One region of the Marinihelvus fidelis genome, then DNA from elsewhere that is predicted to be linked to it. Evidence: predicted binding sites of a transcription regulator. Region 1 holds the regulator's gene; each other region holds the start of a gene.
What was found. The regulator sigma-54, encoded in region 1, starts transcription at its own class of promoters, with help from an activator protein. The targets are predictions, from matches to a motif close to TGGCANGNTNCNTGCTT.
Positions count from the first base shown of each region.

Region 2: the regulator sigma-54 is predicted to act here: its motif matches at 1,699-1,715, upstream of F3N42_RS08515 (P-II family nitrogen regulator).
Region 3: the regulator sigma-54 is predicted to act here: its motif matches at 5,787-5,803, upstream of F3N42_RS05705 (DUF1328 family protein).

Region 1 covers NZ_VYXP01000002.1:460,008-466,791, forward strand. Annotated here, with positions in the region: gene F3N42_RS03445 (KpsF/GutQ family sugar-phosphate isomerase) at 1-576, shown strand, start outside; gene F3N42_RS03450 (KdsC family phosphatase) at 577-1,116, shown strand; gene lptC (LPS export ABC transporter periplasmic protein LptC) at 1,116-1,682, shown strand; gene lptA (lipopolysaccharide transport periplasmic protein LptA) at 1,663-2,211, shown strand; gene lptB (LPS export ABC transporter ATP-binding protein) at 2,213-2,932, shown strand; gene F3N42_RS03470 (RNA polymerase factor sigma-54) at 2,950-4,410, shown strand; gene hpf (ribosome hibernation-promoting factor, HPF/YfiA family) at 4,576-4,902, shown strand; gene ptsN (PTS IIA-like nitrogen regulatory protein PtsN) at 4,942-5,397, shown strand; gene hprK (HPr(Ser) kinase/phosphatase) at 5,408-6,370, shown strand; gene rapZ (RNase adapter RapZ) at 6,372-6,784, shown strand, end outside.
Region 2 covers NZ_VYXP01000005.1:125,802-128,992, forward strand. Annotated here, with positions in the region: gene F3N42_RS08510 (ammonium transporter) at 37-1,296, opposite strand; gene F3N42_RS08515 (P-II family nitrogen regulator) at 1,314-1,652, opposite strand; gene F3N42_RS08520 (energy transducer TonB) at 1,867-2,265, opposite strand; gene F3N42_RS08525 (PHP domain-containing protein) at 2,337-3,191, opposite strand, start outside.
Region 3 covers NZ_VYXP01000003.1:306,342-313,125, reverse strand. Annotated here, with positions in the region: gene F3N42_RS05750 (hypothetical protein) at 1-17, shown strand, start outside; gene F3N42_RS05745 (DUF4920 domain-containing protein) at 62-508, shown strand; gene F3N42_RS05740 (gluzincin family metallopeptidase) at 511-1,749, shown strand; gene F3N42_RS05735 (MFS transporter) at 1,858-3,177, shown strand; gene F3N42_RS05730 (sugar phosphate isomerase/epimerase family protein) at 3,226-4,125, opposite strand; gene F3N42_RS05725 (hypothetical protein) at 4,172-4,507, opposite strand; gene F3N42_RS05720 (hypothetical protein) at 4,504-4,911, opposite strand; gene F3N42_RS05715 (glycine zipper domain-containing protein) at 4,908-5,219, opposite strand; gene F3N42_RS05710 (hypothetical protein) at 5,270-5,464, opposite strand; gene F3N42_RS05705 (DUF1328 family protein) at 5,515-5,688, opposite strand; gene epmB (EF-P beta-lysylation protein EpmB) at 5,963-6,784, opposite strand, start outside.

The sequences.
Region 1 (6,784 bases):
ACGCATGCGGACATCAACATCAACGTGTCGGTGGCCGAAGAGGCCTGCCCACTGGGCCTGGCGCCCACCTCCAGCACCACGGCCGCGCTGGTCATGGGCGACGCGCTGGCGGTGTCACTGCTGGAATCACGCGGCTTTACCCGCGAGGATTTCGCCCGCTCGCATCCGGCAGGCCAACTCGGCCGCCGGCTGATCATTCGTATCTCCGACCTGATGCACAGCGGCGACGCCATGCCGGTCACCCGCCCCGGCGCGACCGTGACCGAGGCCATCGTCGAGATGACCGGCAAGCGCCTGGGCATGACCGCCGTGGTCGATAACGATGACCGGGTACAGGGCGTGTTCACCGATGGCGACCTGCGCCGGGCGCTGGAAAAAGGCATCGACCCGCGCACGGCGCTGATCGACGAAGTCATGACCCGCAACGGCAAGTCGATCGGCCCGGATGCACTGGCCGTGGACGCCGTCCAGATCATGCAGGATCACAAGATCCAGGGCCTGCTCGTCATCGATGATGACGGCCGGTTGGCGGGAATCCTGAACTTCCATGACCTGCTGCAGGCCGGGGTGGTCTGAGTGCCCAATTATGACCCGCAACTGCTGGCGCGCGCGGCCCGGGTCCGGCTGCTGGCACTGGATGTCGACGGTGTCCTCACCGATGGCCGCCTGTACTTTGACAACGCCGGCAACGAAATGAAGGCCTTCCACACCGGTGACGGCCTGGGCCTGAAAACCCTGCAGGCCACCGGCGTAACGCTGGCGCTGATCACCGGGCGTTCGTCGGACATCGTCACCCGGCGCGCGGCGGCGCTGGGCATCCGCCATGTTTACCAGGGCAGCGACAATAAGCTCGACGCCTGGCGCGATCTGCAGGCCGCCACCGGCATCGCCGACGATGACTGTGCCTATGCCGGCGACGACTGGATCGACCTGCCCATCCTCTCGCGGGTGGGCCTGGCCATCAGCGTTCCCAACGGCGACGAAGCGGTCCGCAAGCGCGCCCACTGGGTGACGCCAAGGGCCGGCGGCGAAGGCGCCGCACGTGATATCTGCAACCTGTTGCTGGCCGCGCAAGGCCATCTCGACCCCGCCATCGCCCGGTACCTGCCATCATGATGTCACCGCGCACCCGCCGGGGCATCATCCTGCTGGGCGGCCTCTGTCTGCTCAGTTTCTGGGCGTCGCGCCAGGACACGGACGGCGAAGGCGGACCGATCAAGGGCCTGGACACGCGCCTGGACTACGCCCTCGGCAACTTCAGGATGCTGGCCTACGATGAGCAGGGCACGCCGGTGGTGACGCTGTGGGCGCCGCGGCTGGCCAACGACGCGGCCACCGGCATCGGCGAACTCGACTCGCCCCGCGCCGAACTGCACCACGAGGGCTTCCGCTGGAACATTGACGCGCAACACGCGACGATATCCAGCGACCGTGAGATCATCCAGTTTTCCGGTAACGTACGCATGGTCAGGGAATCCGGCGAACCATCCGACCACCTGGAAATCGAATCCAGTGAAGTGATGCTGGAAGTGACACCCCGGCTGGCGTCATCGGACCAGTGGGTCGATGTCGCCGACCCGGCAGGAAAGATGCGGGCACTGGGCTTCAGTGTCGACATGCTGACCAACCATTACCATCTTGAGAGCGGAATTACAGGAACGTATGAGATCCAGGCGAATTGATCGATGGGCCGCGGCCACCCTGCTGCTGGCCACCCTGAATGCCGCCGCGCTGCAGACCGACCGGCAGCAGCCGCTCGACGTCAAGGCGGACTCCGGCGACGGCACGTTTGGTGACGGTGTCACCGTGCTCAGTGGCAATGTCGAGGTCAACCAGGGCACCCTGCACATCACCGCTGACCGCGCGTCGGTGGAGAAACTCGACGGCAAGGTTCGCCTGGTCACGCTGCAGGGCCAGCCGGCCGTGCTTGAACAGGAAATCGAGGAACAGGGCCTGGTGCGCGCCGAGGCCCGGACCATCACCTACCAGGTGGGTGACGGCCTGGTGAACCTGAATGGCGAGGCCGACGTGACTCACCCGCAATACCACATTACCGGCGACGCACTGACCTACGACCTGAACAAGCAGCACTTCCAGGGCGTGGGCGGCGATACCGGCGATGGTCGCATCCGCATTCGCATGGACCCGGAAGTGGCCGACGAGGCCGCGGCCTCACCGGCGACCCCGGACGACGGGAACGACGGCCACTGACGTGCTGGTTACCGAGAGCCTGCACAAGTCGTACCGCAAGCGCGAAGTCGTCCGCGGCGTCAGCATGCGCGTCGAACCGGGCAAGGTGGTCGGGCTGCTGGGCCCCAACGGCGCCGGCAAGACCACCTGCTTCTACATGATTGTCGGCCTGATCCCGGCCAGTCACGGCAGCATCAAGGTCGACGACATCGATATCACGCACGAGCCGGTCAACGTCCGTGCACACCTGGGCGTTGGCTACCTGCCGCAGGAAGCCTCGATCTTCCGCAAGATGTCGGTGCGCGACAACGTGCTGTCGATCCTGGAGATGCGCCCCGACCTGGACGCCGAGGCCCGCGAGGACCAGTTGCAGTCGCTGCTGGAAGAACTGGGCGTGGCGCACCTGTCCGAGCAATCCGGCATCAGCCTGTCGGGCGGCGAGCGGCGGCGGGTGGAAATCGCCCGGGCACTGGCCACGCGGCCGCGCTTTATCCTGCTGGACGAGCCGTTCGCCGGCGTCGACCCCATTTCCGTGGGCGAGATCCAGAACATCGTCGAGCACCTGACCGACCGCGGCATCGGCGTGCTGATCACCGACCACAACGTCCGTGAGACCCTGGGCATCTGCGACCATGCCTACATTCTCAACGAGGGCCGGATCCTGGCCGAGGGCGCGCCGGACGTGGTGCTGGACAACGAAGACGTGCGCAACGTCTACCTGGGCCAGGCCTTCCGGCTGTAGGCGGGGTACGAAGCGTCATGGTCGATCATTCACTGCAATTACGCCTGAGCCAGAAGCTGGCGCTGGCGCCGCAGTTGCAACAGGCCATCCGCCTGCTGCAACTCACCCGTATCGAGCTGCGCGAACACCTGCAGGCCACCGTCGAGGCCAACCCGCTGCTGGACTTCGACGAGCCGGGTGGCGAGGCCGCGGCCGACAGCGCGGACGACTGGGACACGCCCTCCCAGGGTGAAGACAGCAGCGCCGCGGCCGATGACCCCTACGGCGACTACGACGACCAGTGGGGCGAAGACATGGGCGGCGGCGAACAGTGGGCCGAGGCCGGCTTCAGCGTCGAGCGCGAGAACCAGATCGCCGACGAGTCCGGCGATTCGCTGCGCGACCACCTGATGTTCCAGGTCGAGCTGGGCCAGTTCAATGACCGCGACGCCGCCATCGCCACCGCGATCATCTTCGCGCTCGATGAAGACGGCTACCTGCTCGACAGCATCGACGATATCCGCGACTCCCTGCTGCCCGACCTGGAAACCGACGAGGCCGAGATCCGCGCGGTCATGCGCCGCGTCCAGCGCATGGAGCCCGTCGGCGTGGCCACCAATGGCCCGGCCGAATGCATCCGCGTGCAGCTGGCCGTGCTGCCGGCCTCGACGCCCGGCCGCGACCTGGCCCAGCGCGTGGCGCGGGACTACATCGACCTGGTGGCCGACGCCGAGCTCGAACGCCTGAAGCGCGAAACCGGTGCCGGTGACGACGACCTCGAAACCGCGCTGGACCTGATCCGTTCGCTGGAGCCCCGCCCCGGCGCGCGCTACGACAACCGCCAGCAGGAATACCTGGTGCCGGATGTCTACACCCGCCAGGTCGAGGGCCGCTGGGTCACCTACCTGAGCCCGGACAACGACCCGCGCCTGAAGCTCAACACCTACTACGTCCAGCTGCTGCGCCAGTCCGGCGGCGAGGACCGCAAGTACCTGCAGGGCCGCCTGCAGGAAGCACGCTGGCTGCTGTCCAGCCTGGAGCTGCGCAACCGCACGCTGATGAACGTGTCGCAGGCCATCGTCGACCACCAGTCCGGCTTCATGGACGACGGCGATATCGCGATGAAGCCGCTAATCCTGAAAGACATTGCCGAGCAGGTTGGCGTGCACGAATCCACGGTGTCGCGCGCCACCACCCGCAAGTACATTTTCACGCCACGCGGCCTGTTCGAGCTGAAGTACTTCTTCTCCAGCCACGTGCGCACGCTCGACGGCGGTGACATCAGCGCCATCGCGGTCAAGGCCCATATCCAGTCACTGGTCGAGGCAGAGCCCGCCAGCAAACCGCTCAGTGACCAGGAACTGTCCCGTTTATTGCGCGAAGCCGGCATCCGCGCGGCCCGCAGGACCGTGGCCAAGTACCGGGAATCCCTGGGTATCGGCTCAAGCAGCGAGCGGCGCCGTGCCTACCGTCGACTGGCCGCGCGCGCGGTGGACTAGGAAAGCGGCGTCGCCGGGTATAGAATCTGCTCATGACAGTTTCTTTGCGAAGCCGCCCGCCGCGAACCCTGTGCGGACTCTACGGACGGTTCGAACTCCAGAGTTGACCCTGAAGCTGGCCCCAGCGGGCCGGTCCCTTTCCATCTCGAAACCAGGAGAAGGAAAATGCAATTGACGATTACCGGACACCACGTCGAAGTCACCCCCGCCTTGCGCGCCTATGTCACCGAGAAAATGCAGCGCCTGTCGCGGCATTTCGACAAGGTCGTGACCGTTGATGTGATCCTGAACGTTGAGAAACACACGCAGCTGGCGGAAGCCACCGTCAACGCGGGCGGACGTACGCTGTTCGCCAATGACAACGCAGACGACATGTATGCCGCGATCGACGGCCTGGCCGACAAGATCGACCGCCAGGTGCGGCGCCTGAAAGATCGCCTGCGCGACCACCACCACGAAAAGCCTGATTACCAGGCGGCCGAGAACATCTGACCCGCGCCTGAAAAGACCGGTTACCGAGAATCAAACCCCATGCTTGTCGACGACCTGATCAGCCCGGACAGCGTACTTCCCGCCGTCCGCACCAGTAGCAAGAAACGCCTGCTGGAAGTCATCAGCAACGCGCTGGCCAACGAAGACGAAGGCCTGAGTTCGCGGGAAATCTTTGAAAGCCTGTGTGCCCGGGAACGCCTGGGCAGCACCGGGCTGGGCAATGGCGTCGCCATCCCGCACGGCCGCGTCAGCGGTTCGTCCAGGGTCCAGGCGGTGTTTATCCGCCTGGCGCGGCCACTGGCCTTCGATGCCGTCGATGGCAAACCCGTCGACCTGCTGTTCGCGCTGGCGGTGCCGGAACACTGCACCAGTGACCACCTGAAGCTGCTGGCCGAGATCGCCGAGAAATTCAGCGACCAGGAACTGCTGGAACGCCTGCGTAACACCGAAGACGCCACCGAGCTCGCGCAGCTCCTGTCACGAACCCGGCACTGACCGCGGAACGGTGACCCGCACGCTCACAGCCCAGGACCTGTTCGACAAGCTCAGGCAGCGGCTGGACCTGCACTGGGTGACCCAGCCGGGCGATCACGACGCCGCGGTGCTTTCCGACCGCGACATGTCGGCCCGCCCGGCACTGGCCGGCTACCTGAACCTGATTCACCCGAACCGGGTGCAGGTGCTGGGCGTTGAGGAACTCGACTACCTGGCCTCGCTGCCCGCAGACAGCCGCGGCGATACCATCGCCGCGATCTTCAGGCCCGACCTGCTGGCCATTGTCGTGGGCGGCGCCCATGACATCCCCAATGACCTGGCCGAGGCCGCCGCGCAGGCCGGCAAACCCCTGCTGGCGTCGGGCAAGTCCAGTTACGAGCTGGTGAATTTCCTGCAGTACCACATCTCACGAGTCCTGGCCCGCCGCTGCACCATGCACGGCGTGTTCATGGAGGTGTTCACAATCGGCGTGCTGATCTCGGGCGATGCCGGCAGCGGCAAGAGCGAACTGGCGCTGGAACTGCTCAACCGCGGGCACCGGCTGATTGCCGACGACGCGCCCGAGTTCACGCAGATTTCGCCGGAAATCATCGATGGCTCCTGCCCGGAGGTCATCCAGGACTGCCTGGAGGTACGCGGACTGGGCGTGCTCAACGTGCGGGAGATGTTCGGCGACGCCACCATCAAGCTGAACAAGTTCCTGCGCCTGATTATCCACCTGAAGATTCCCGAAGACGCCAGCCGCCCGCCCGAGGTGGACCGCCTTCGCGGTGACGCGACCACGCGCCGGGTGCTGGACCTGGACATCCCGCAGATCACCCTGCCCGTTCTGGCCGGCCGCAACATGGCCGTCATCGCCGAGGCCGCGGTGCGTGATTTCATGCTGCGGATGAAGGGCTACGACGCTACGGCGGCCTTTATCGAGCGCCATTCGCGTATCCTGCGTGGGCAGCTATCGCCCTGGGAGGAATGAGGTGAACACCGAGGCGCAACCACAGATCGTCATCGTCAGCGGCCTCTCGGGCGCCGGCAAATCGACGGCGCTGAAGGCCCTGGAAGACATGGGCTTCCACTGCATCGACAACCTGCCCGCGCGGCTGATGAACGACTTCGCCAACCACGTGCGTGAGGACCGGGAGCTGTACCGCAAGGTCGCCCTGGGCATCGACGCGCGCGCCCCGGGGCTCAAACTCGACGACGTGCCGGGCTGGCTCGATGGCCTGCGCGAGAGCGGCCTGAACGCGCAGCTGCTGTTCCTGGGCGCCGACGACGCCACCCTGGTGAAGCGCTTTTCCAAGACCCGGCGGCGCCACCCGCTGTCGCAGGACCAGCGCGGGCTGAAGTCGGCCATCGCGCATGAGCGTGAGCTGCTGCGGCCCGTGGCCGA
Region 2 (3,191 bases), on a different contig from region 1:
ACCCGGGTCTTCCACACACACTTACTTTTCTGAAACTTACGCGGACTTGAACTCCGGGTAGGCCTCGATGCCGCACTCGCCGACATCCAGTCCTTCGTACTCCTCTTCCTCGGAGACTCGGATGCCCATCACCAGCTTGAGCACGAACCAGACGATGAAGCTGGTCACAAACACCCAGGTGAAGATGGTGAACGCACCCAGCAGCTGGCCGCCGTAGCTGGCGCCGTCGTTGGTCAGCGGGACCAGCAGCAGGCCCAGCAGGCCGACAGTGCCGTGCACGGAGATCGCGCCCACCGGGTCGTCGATCTTCAACTTGTCCAGGGCAAGGATGCTGAACACCACCAGTACACCACCGGCGGCGCCGAACAGGGTGGCCTGCAGGGCGGTCGGGGTGGAGGGCTCGGCGGTGATGGCCACCAGGCCGGCCAGGGCGCCGTTCAGGGCCATGGTCAGGTCAGCGCGGCCCCACAGGATGTGCGAGGTCAGCAGCGCAGCAATCAGGCCACCGGCGGCAGCGCCGTTGGTGTTCAGGAACACCATGGCCATGGAGTGCGCGCTGGCGGCGTCGCCCAGCTTCAGCACGGAACCGCCGTTGAAGCCGAACCAGCCCATCCACAGCACGAAGGTGCCCAGGGTAGCCAGCGGCAGGTTGGCGCCAGGGATAGCCTTGGCCTTGCCGTCCTTGCCGTATTTGCCCAGGCGCGGGCCCAGCAGCAGCACGCCTGACAGCGCCGCGGCCGCACCGGCCATGTGGACAATGCCGGAGCCGGCGAAGTCACTGAAGCCCTTGTCGCCCAGGTTGAACATGCCGAAGACGTCGTTGCCGCCCCAGGTCCAGCCGCCTTCCATCGGGTAGATGAAGCCGGTCAGCACCACGGCGAAGATCAGGAACGACCACAGCTTCATGCGCTCGGCGACGGCGCCGGAGACAATCGACATGGCGGTCGCCACGAACACCACCTGGAAGAAGAAGTCGGAGGCGCCGGAGTACACCGAGTCGCCGTCGAAGCCGTTCTCCGCGGACGCGGCCAGCACTTCTTCAAGGTTGAATGCCTCGATGCCGGACAGGAAAAACCCACCGCCATACATGAAGTAGTAACCACAGACCATGTACATGATGCAGGCGATGGAATACAGCGCCACGTTCTTGGTCAGGATCTCAACGGTGTTCTTGGCCCGTACCAGGCCGGATTCCAGCAGCGTGAAGCCGGCGGCCATCCACATGACCAGGGCGCCGCAAATCAGGAACATGAAGGTGTCGAGGGCGTATTGTAGTTCGAAAATCTGGTTTTCCATTGTCGCTCTCCCTTCGCTTAAATCGCTTGCGCGCCGGTCTCGCCGGTACGGATACGGATGACTTCTTCGAGTTTCTGGACGAAGACCTTGCCGTCACCGATCTTGCCGGTTTCCGCAGCCTTGACGATGGCTTCCACCACCGACTCGACCATCTCGTCGACGACGGCCGTTTCCAGTTTGATTTTCGGCAGGAGGTCCACCACGTACTCGGCACCGCGGTAGAGTTCGGTGTGGCCTTTCTGCCGCCCGAAACCCTTGACCTCGGTCACCGTGACGCCGGTGACACCCACTTCAGCGAGTGACTCCCGGACCTCGTCCAGTTTGAATGGCTTGATGATCGCCGTGACCAGTTGCATTTATCTCTCCTCGTTTGTTTTCAGGCTCGTGGCCCGCTATTCGTTCATGCACGATTCGGGCCAACTTCAAAAACAAGGAAATCAATGACTTTCAAAGGGGTTTTCGCCCCGGAGCGGGGTTATGGGGACCTGGAGCATTGATCTTGGTGCACGGGCATGCACCAAGATTGTGCGCACACCCGGTTTTGGTGCGCGTGTCAGGCAGGGGGTGGGGCTAACAGTCGGACTTCTGGTCCGTGAAATTGACGGTGCTGGTCACCTGGACAGGTATCCGGCCGGGATTTGACTCCGCAGGCACATAATCCCACTCGGCCAGTTGCGCCAGCGCTGCCTTGTCAAAACCGCCCGGCGGTTCCGATTCCAGCACCTCGGCATTGTAGACATCGCCCCGGGAATCAATCACGTACCGAAGCACGACCCGACCACAGCCGCTGGGTATCCGCCGACCACTGACCTTGACGTACACCCCATCCTGCCGGGTGACCCAGTAGTCCTCACGCTGGGCTTCTTCGATGACCACGATGTCCGAAGTGAGCTCCGGCTCGCGCGGTGGCGTGGCACAGGACGCGGTGAGCGCGGCGGCCATTGAAATCAGCAGAAATTGGCGAAACATGACGCCTCCGTGAGCAGGTTTTGACAAGAGGTTGCCACAGACGCGCGCGCAGCGCACTCGCCCCTGCACCTTCAGGCCGGCGGTTGCCGGAACCGCTCCCAGACCGGGGACACACGCTCCGGCATTGGCGCGACGGCGCCAAGTTCCTTCCAGCCCTGGCCGGGTGCGTGGAAGTCCGAACCGCGCGAGCCCAGCAGGCCCATGTCGCGGCACAACTGGCCCAGGCTTCGGGTTTGCTGCTCGTTTTGCTGTCCGGAGACCACTTCCATGCCTTCGCCGCCGGCCTCGATGAAGTCGTTCAGCAGGCGCTTCAGCCGCGTGCGGGTCAGCTTGTAGGCCAGCGGATGTGCCAGCACGGCGATGCCGCCGGCGGCGCGGATCCAGTCCACCACCTGCGACATCGAAGCCCAGGATTCGCGCACGTCGCCGGCCTTGCCGTCGCCCAGGTATTTCTTGAAGGCCGTTTCCATCGAGTCCGTGATACCGGCATCGACCAGGTGGCGGGCGAAATGCGGGCGGCCGATGTTGCTGCCGGCGGCGTGGTGTGCGGCGCCTTCCAGGGCACCCTCAACGCCGAGCTTCGCCAGGTTGGCGCCGATCCGTTCGGCGCGCCGCTCGCGGGCAGCGGCCTGGTGACTGACGCCTTCCAGGATTGCCGGGCTGCCGGGGTCGATATCCAGCCCCAGGACGTGGATGCCGACCGACCCCCACGTGGTGGAGAACTCGATGCCGCGCACCAGTTGCAGTGAGCCGGGCGCCGCGGGCAGGCCGTCAAACGCATCGACGGTGTCGTGGTCGGTGATGGCCAGCGTGGTCACGCCGTTGTCCACCGCGCGCGCCATCAGTGCCGCCGGGCTCAGTGCGCCGTCGGAGCAGTGCGTATGGGAATGGAGGTCGATGTTTGAGCTTATCGACAGATCGCTTAC
Region 3 (6,784 bases), on a different contig from region 1:
CATGCAGGGTGCAATGATGGCCCGGTGCAAAGCAGTAACCCGGCTTATCGGGCTCCTGGCCGTGGGCATTTCGGCCGGCGTGATGGGCGACGTGACGCGGTTGTCGGCGCCGGTTGAATCGACTGCCGAGTACGAAGTGTTTGGCGACGCGATGACCGACAAGGCGCCCGGCCTGTCTGTCAGTGAGGCCGTGGCAAGCCTGGGTGACAATGGCCCCGAGTCCGTGCGGGTGACCACGACCATAAACAAGGTGTGCCAGAAGAAGGGGTGTTTCTTTATTGCCCAGGAAGGCGACACCGTGGTCCGTGTGACTTTTCACGACTACGCGTTTTTTATTCCCACCGATACAGCCGGAAAACCAGTAACGCTTGTGGGTGAGTTAGTCCGGACACCGATTTCCCAGGCCCAGGCGGATCATTACGCCGATGACCTGGGCGAAGCCCCGGAGCCCATCGCCGGTGCCTTCGAATACGCCATTGAGGCGTCTTCGGTCCTTATCCAGCGCTGAACATGACAGGCGTGTTTTCACGGGCCTTGGTTGCCCTGGCCCTGCTGTGGTTCTGCGGAACCTGCCTGTCCGACAACGGTGAACGGGTTTACGACATCAGCTACCGCGTGACCGTGGATCCACGTGCGGGTGTGGCGAACGTGCGCCTGAACCTTCGGCAGGATGACGACTACCTGCGCGAAATGCGCTTCGACCAGGGGCTGCTGGAAGCAATCAACGGCGATGGCGATGTGGTCGTCGATGACGGGCAGGTCACCTGGTCACCCCCGGCCAATGGCGGGCGGCTGTCCTGGCGTGTGCCTGTGCTGCACGAGCGCGATTCGGGTGAGTACGACGCCTGGCTGGATGACGACTGGGGCCTGTTCCGGCTCGAGGACGTGATCCCCCGGGCCGCCACCCGGACGCAGAAATCGGCGCAGTCGAACACGGTCCTGAAGGTACAGGCACCGGCCGGATGGTCGGTGGTTACGCCTTACGCGGGCAATGACAAGGGTTCGTCCGTCACGCGACCGGGGCGGCGCTTCTCGCAGCCCACCGGCTGGCTGGTGATGGGCGAACTGGGCGTCCGCCGCGAGCGGATCGCGGGCACGCGCGTCGTTATCGCCGGGCCAACCAGCCAGGACGTGCGACGCATGGATATGCTGGCGCTACTGAACTGGACCCTGCCGGAACTCTCGGCGCTGTTGCCCGAGCCGCTGCCACGCCTGACGGTGATCAGCGCCGGCGAGCCCATGTGGCGCGGCGCATTGTCGGCACCGAACTCCCTGTACATCCATGCCGAGCGACCCATGATCAGCGGCAACGGCACCAGTTCCTTGCTGCACGAAGTGCTGCATGTTGCGCTGTCGATGGATTCGGCACCCGGTTATGACTGGATTGTCGAGGGCCTGGCCGAGTACTACTCCCTGGAGTTGCTACGGCGCTCGGGCACGATCACGCCCAAACGTTACCAGCACGCACTGAAGGACCTGGCTCAATGGTCCGCCAAATCCGATGAGCTCTGCGGCGGTGCCTCGACAGGGGCCACCACGGCCCGGGCAGTGATGGTGTTCAGGGATATCGATGCCGCGTTGCGCGCGGGCGGCGACAACAATGGCCTGGACGACGTGCTCGGCCAGCTATTGGGCAACGAAGACCTCGACCTGGATGCGCTCCGGACCGCCGTGTCCACGGTGGCCGGGGACGAAGCGGCGACGCGGCTGGATGATGGCTCATTGCCGGGCTGTGAGCGTAACGACTGACCGCTTCCCCGCGCGCTCTCCCGGCGCTTGGCCCCACCCCCGCTTCTGTCGTATAAACTGGTGTGGGGTGCTCGCGCCCCGCTGGCTCACGATAAAAGGATAATAACGATGTCTGACACTCATGCCGCGGATGGGTACAACCGTTCCGCACTGTTCTGGATCAGCGTCCTGGCGCTGTTCACCGCCGCCGCGGCGTTTTCGCTGCGCATTGCCGCCTCGGGCGCCATCAAGGAAGCCCTTTTCGACCCGGTCGATATCGCCAACTCCGGGCGCATGATCGGCGACGCACTGGGCGCGGCCTTCCTCGGCTTTGCCGCATCATTGCTGGTCGCCAGCCCGATCCTGGATGTATTGGGCGCCAAGCGCGTGATCCTGATTGCGTCCGCGACCTTTATCGTCGGCCCGCTGATGGTGGTCATGGCGCCGTCACTGGCGACCGGCGTCGACGTGGTGCCACTGGTCTGGTGGGGCATGCTGGTGATGGGCGTGGGCTGGGGTTGCACCGAGGCCGCCATCAACCCGGTGACCGCGGCGTTGTACCCGGATGAAAAGACACACCGGCTGAACGTGCTGCATGCCTGGTGGCCGGCTGGCATCGTCGCCGGTGGCCTGCTCAGCCTGTTGCTGTTCCAGGTGATGGACATGGACTGGCGCATCGCCATCGCCATGATCATGATCCCCGGCATCGCTTTCGGGCTCTGGGCCATGACGCAGAAATTCCCCGGCACGCAGGCCGAATCGCTGGGCGTCAGCTTCGGCGAGATGCTGATGGTGGTGGTCAAGCAGCCTTTCTTCTGGGTGTTCTTCGCCATCATGTTCCTGACCGCGTCGGCGGAACTGGCGCCTTCGTCCTGGGTGGACATCGCGCTCAGCGAAACGGTGAAGATGCCGGGCATCGTGGTGCTGGTCTACGTGGCCGCCATCATGTTTGTCATGCGCCACTTTGCCGGCGCACTGGCGCACCGCTTTTCCGACATGGGCCTGCTATGGATTTCCACCGTGCCGGCCGGCATCGGCCTGTACCTGCTGAGCGTGGCTTCATCGCCGGTGACCGCACTGGTGGCGGCCACGGTCTGGGCGGTTGGCGTGTGCTACATGTGGCCGACCATGCTGGCGGCCGTAGCGCACCGTTTCCCGAAAGGCGGGCCGTGGACGATTGGCCTGACCGGCTTTGCCGGCGCCCTGGCCATTCGATTCGTGCTGCCTGAACTGGGCGGAATCTATGACAAGGCCAAATTCGAGGCAGCCGGCGGCCAGGCAGCGTTCGAGGCGCTGGAGCCGGGCTCCGAGGCCATGGCCGGCGCCCTGGCGCAGGCGGCGACCACATCATTCCAGGCCGTCGCAATCATCCCGGTGATCCTGTTCTTCATCTTCGGTGCGGTGTGGGCCTTCGAGCGCAGCCGCAACCGCAAGGGCGCGACCGGCTGAAAAATCGGGCGCCATTTCGGCGCCCGTTTTTTGGTGACGCGTAACGCGTCACCCGTCACCCAGCAGGGCGCGGGTGAGGCCAAGGCGGCCAACGGCGGCGGTGCGGAAGGGGTCGGCCGGGTTGTCGTGTTCCACGAACAGGTGTTTCAGGCTGGCCGCTTCGGGGCTGGTCAGGATCGCGCCGTAGTCAATTTCACCCGTGCCCACGTCGACCATGTCGCCGTTCGGGCTCATGTCCTTGATGTGCGCCATGGTGTAGCGTTCGGGTGCGCGCGTCAGTACCTCAATGGGGTCCAGCCCGGCCTTGCGGGTCCAGAACATGTCCAGTTCGAAGTCGACCAGGTCCGGCTCGGTGGCCTGCAGCAGCACATCCCAGGGCACCTGGCCGTCAATCGCGGCGAACTCGAAATCGTGGTTGTGGTACGCGAAGCGCATGCCCAGGGCCTGGCACTTTTCGCCCACCCGGTTGAAGACGTCGGCCCAGGCCCGGTACTGGTCAAGGGTCTTCCGGTCGTCAGGGTGCAGCCAGGCAATGACCACGTAGTCGTGGCCCATCGCGGCGGCGGTATCGAGCAGTGCGTCCGGGGCGTCCCGAAGCTGTCGGGCGTCCATGTGCGTACTCGGGGCGACCAGGCCCAGGTCATCGAGCAGTGTGCGCAGCGCCACCGGTGACTGGTTGAAATAGCCGGCGAACTCCAGCTCACGGTAGCCGATGGCGGCGAGCGCGGTCAGCGTGGCGGGGACATCGTCGGCCATGGAATCGCGGACCGTGTACAGCTGGATGCCCGTGGCGCGGCCCGCGCCGGCATGGTGGCAGCCGGCCTTACTGTCTGTGGCCGCGCTGGCGGTGGTCGTGGCCAGGAGTGACGTTGTGGCCAGTGCCGCGGTGCCCGCGAAAAGTCCGCGGCGTGTCAATGAGGGTGTTGAAGATGATGTCCTGGCGCCCACGTGTCAGCTCCTGTTGTTGTTCACCCCGGGCGGGGCGGGGCATCTATCATGACATATCATCGCCGGTGCGCCCGTCGCCGCTAGCGCGACGTGCTGTGCGCCTGGCCTTCTGGCTCAGTCGTCGCCAGCGTTGCATGATGAACAGTGACGCGATCAATTCAGCGACCAGTCCGCCACGTTCTTCCTCGGCCAGGTCGCGTCGGCGGGAAAACCAGATCCAGCCGGTCACGGCCGTCCATAACAAGGTTTCGGCCTGCAGCCAGCGCGACTCGACTTCGAGAATCAGCCGTGCGCGCCGGGCCCGTTCCGTACCGACGGCGGTCAGTCGCTGCGCGCGCAGTCGCTCGAGTTCCCGCGCCTGGCGGCGCCAGGCGGAAATCATGGGTCAGTTCCCAGCATTTCACGGGTGGCTTCGAATTCCAGGCGCGAGCCCAGGCGTGACACGGCGCGGAAGACCAGTGCGGCGGCGCCCAGGTGCAAGAGCGCAAGAATGACTGCGATCGCCACCAGTGGCATGCCTGCCAGGGCTGATGCCCGCATGCCCGCGTACAGCACCAGTGCCCAGGCGAACATCAGGAAACCGGCGGCCACCACCACGCCGAACACCATCAGCACGAAGCTGGTGATGGCCAGCCGGGTTTCCGCCATGACCAGTTGGGCCGCAGACGAGAAACGCTGCCCGTAGGCAGCGATCCACTCGGTCAGCAGGCCCGCCGGGCCGCTGTCATCAGGGCTGGCCGCGCCCCCGGCGGGGGGCGGCCGGCTGTCGGTTGCTGACGTATTCACCTGCGCAGAAGTAGTGCGGCGAGCGCACCGGCGCCAAAGGCGATGCCCAGGGAGGCCAGTGGTCGTTCACGGACAAACTTGTCCAGCGTTTCGACCGTGTCGTCCAGTTTCGCCATGGCCTCGTCCTTGCCGGCGCTGGCCTTGTTGGCCATCTGCGCGGCTTCCTGGCGCAGTCGCTCTTCCAGGACCTCGGCCCGGCCAGCGGCCCGGTCAACGGCATCATGTGCCACGTCACGCGCCTTGTGGGTCGTCGGTGATGTATCGGCGGGTCGCGGCCCGGTGGCCGCCTGTGTTCCTGAAGTACTCATGGGTCATCTCCTTCGGTTCAATGTCAATGTTGAATCGTGGATCGTGTTACTCAGCAGTCCTTGTCTTGCGCGCCGGCGGCATCCTTGATGTCTTCACAGGCATCTTCGACCGCATTACCGGCATCTTCGGCCGCTTCATCGATCTTTTCACCGGCCTCTTCAAACGGACCCTGCTGTTCACAGGCAGCGAGTGAAAACGCGGCCAGGAACACACTCAAAGTTAGCATCATTCTGATATTTTTCATGGTTTGTACTCCTCAGTCTGTAAAAGGGTTCTTGCAGTCAGTCGTGTCGGTTATACCGGCGGCGATCCGCGTAATGCGCGGGCGACCAAGGCAATGACCAGCAGCACCAGGAATACGAAGAACAGGATCTTCGCGATACCCGCCGCGGCACCGGCGATGCCGGTAAATCCAAGCAGACCCGCGATCAGGGCGATAACAAGCAGTGTCAGAATCCAGCCAAGCATGATTATTCCTCCGTCTTGTGGTTCGCATCGACCGGCCTTTTGGCGGCCGGTTATTTCTCACGCGAGGCGCCGATGCAATGCGACTCTTGCTGGGTATGATGCAAATATCGGGCCAAATGCATTTAGGCCAGTCATAACAAAGATATACGAAAAGGGTGGGTGCATATCCAGGGTGCGGAACAAGCGTTCCTTGTAAATCTGACCGCGCAAAGGGCGGTATTTACACGGCCGAAACGGCGGGTGTCAGGGGGTGGGTGGCGATTGCGTACCGCGATCAGGCCAGTGGCGTCTTCGATGCCTCCCCGGCAACTTCCCGCACCAGCCTTGGCACCAGGTAGCCGGGCAATGCCTTACGCAGCCCGGCATGCAGGGCCAGGGCGCGGGATTCCGGCAGGTCAAAATGCGCGGCGCCTGTTACCCGGTCCAGTACATGCAGGTAATAGGGCAGTGCGCCGTGTGCAAACAGGGTCTCGCTGAGTTCGGCCAGGGTATCGATATCATCGTTGACGCCGGCGAGCAGCACCGATTGGTTCAGCAGCGTCATGCCCGCATCGAGGATGCGCTGAAACGCCTGGCCGACACCGTCGTCGATCTCGCGGGCATGGTTGGCGTGTACGACAAACACGGTCTGCACGCCTGCGGGTGACAGCGCGGCGAGCAGGCGGTCCGTGACCCTTGCCGGCAGCACGATCGGCAGGCGCGTGTGCACGCGGATGCGGCGCACGTGGTGGATGTCGGCGATGGTCGCGCACAGGTCCTCCAGCGCCGGGTCGTCTGCCACCAGGGGGTCGCCGCCACTGAGGATCACCTCGTGAATGTCCGGGGCCGCGGCCACGTAGTCCAGGGCCTGCGCCCAGTCCTTGCGGCCGACCCGGTTGCTGTCATAGGGAAAGTGGCGCCGGAAACAGTAACGGCAATTTACGGCGCAGCCCCCCGCCACGACCAGCAGGACCCGGCCGCGATATTTGTGCAGGATGCCGGCGCGGGCCACGGCGCCCTCGGCCTCGCCGGTGGGGTCGTCGCCGAAGCCCGGCGCGTCAAGCAATTCGTCGCCGGTGGCCAGCACCTGCCGCAACAGCGGGTCGTCGGGGTCGCC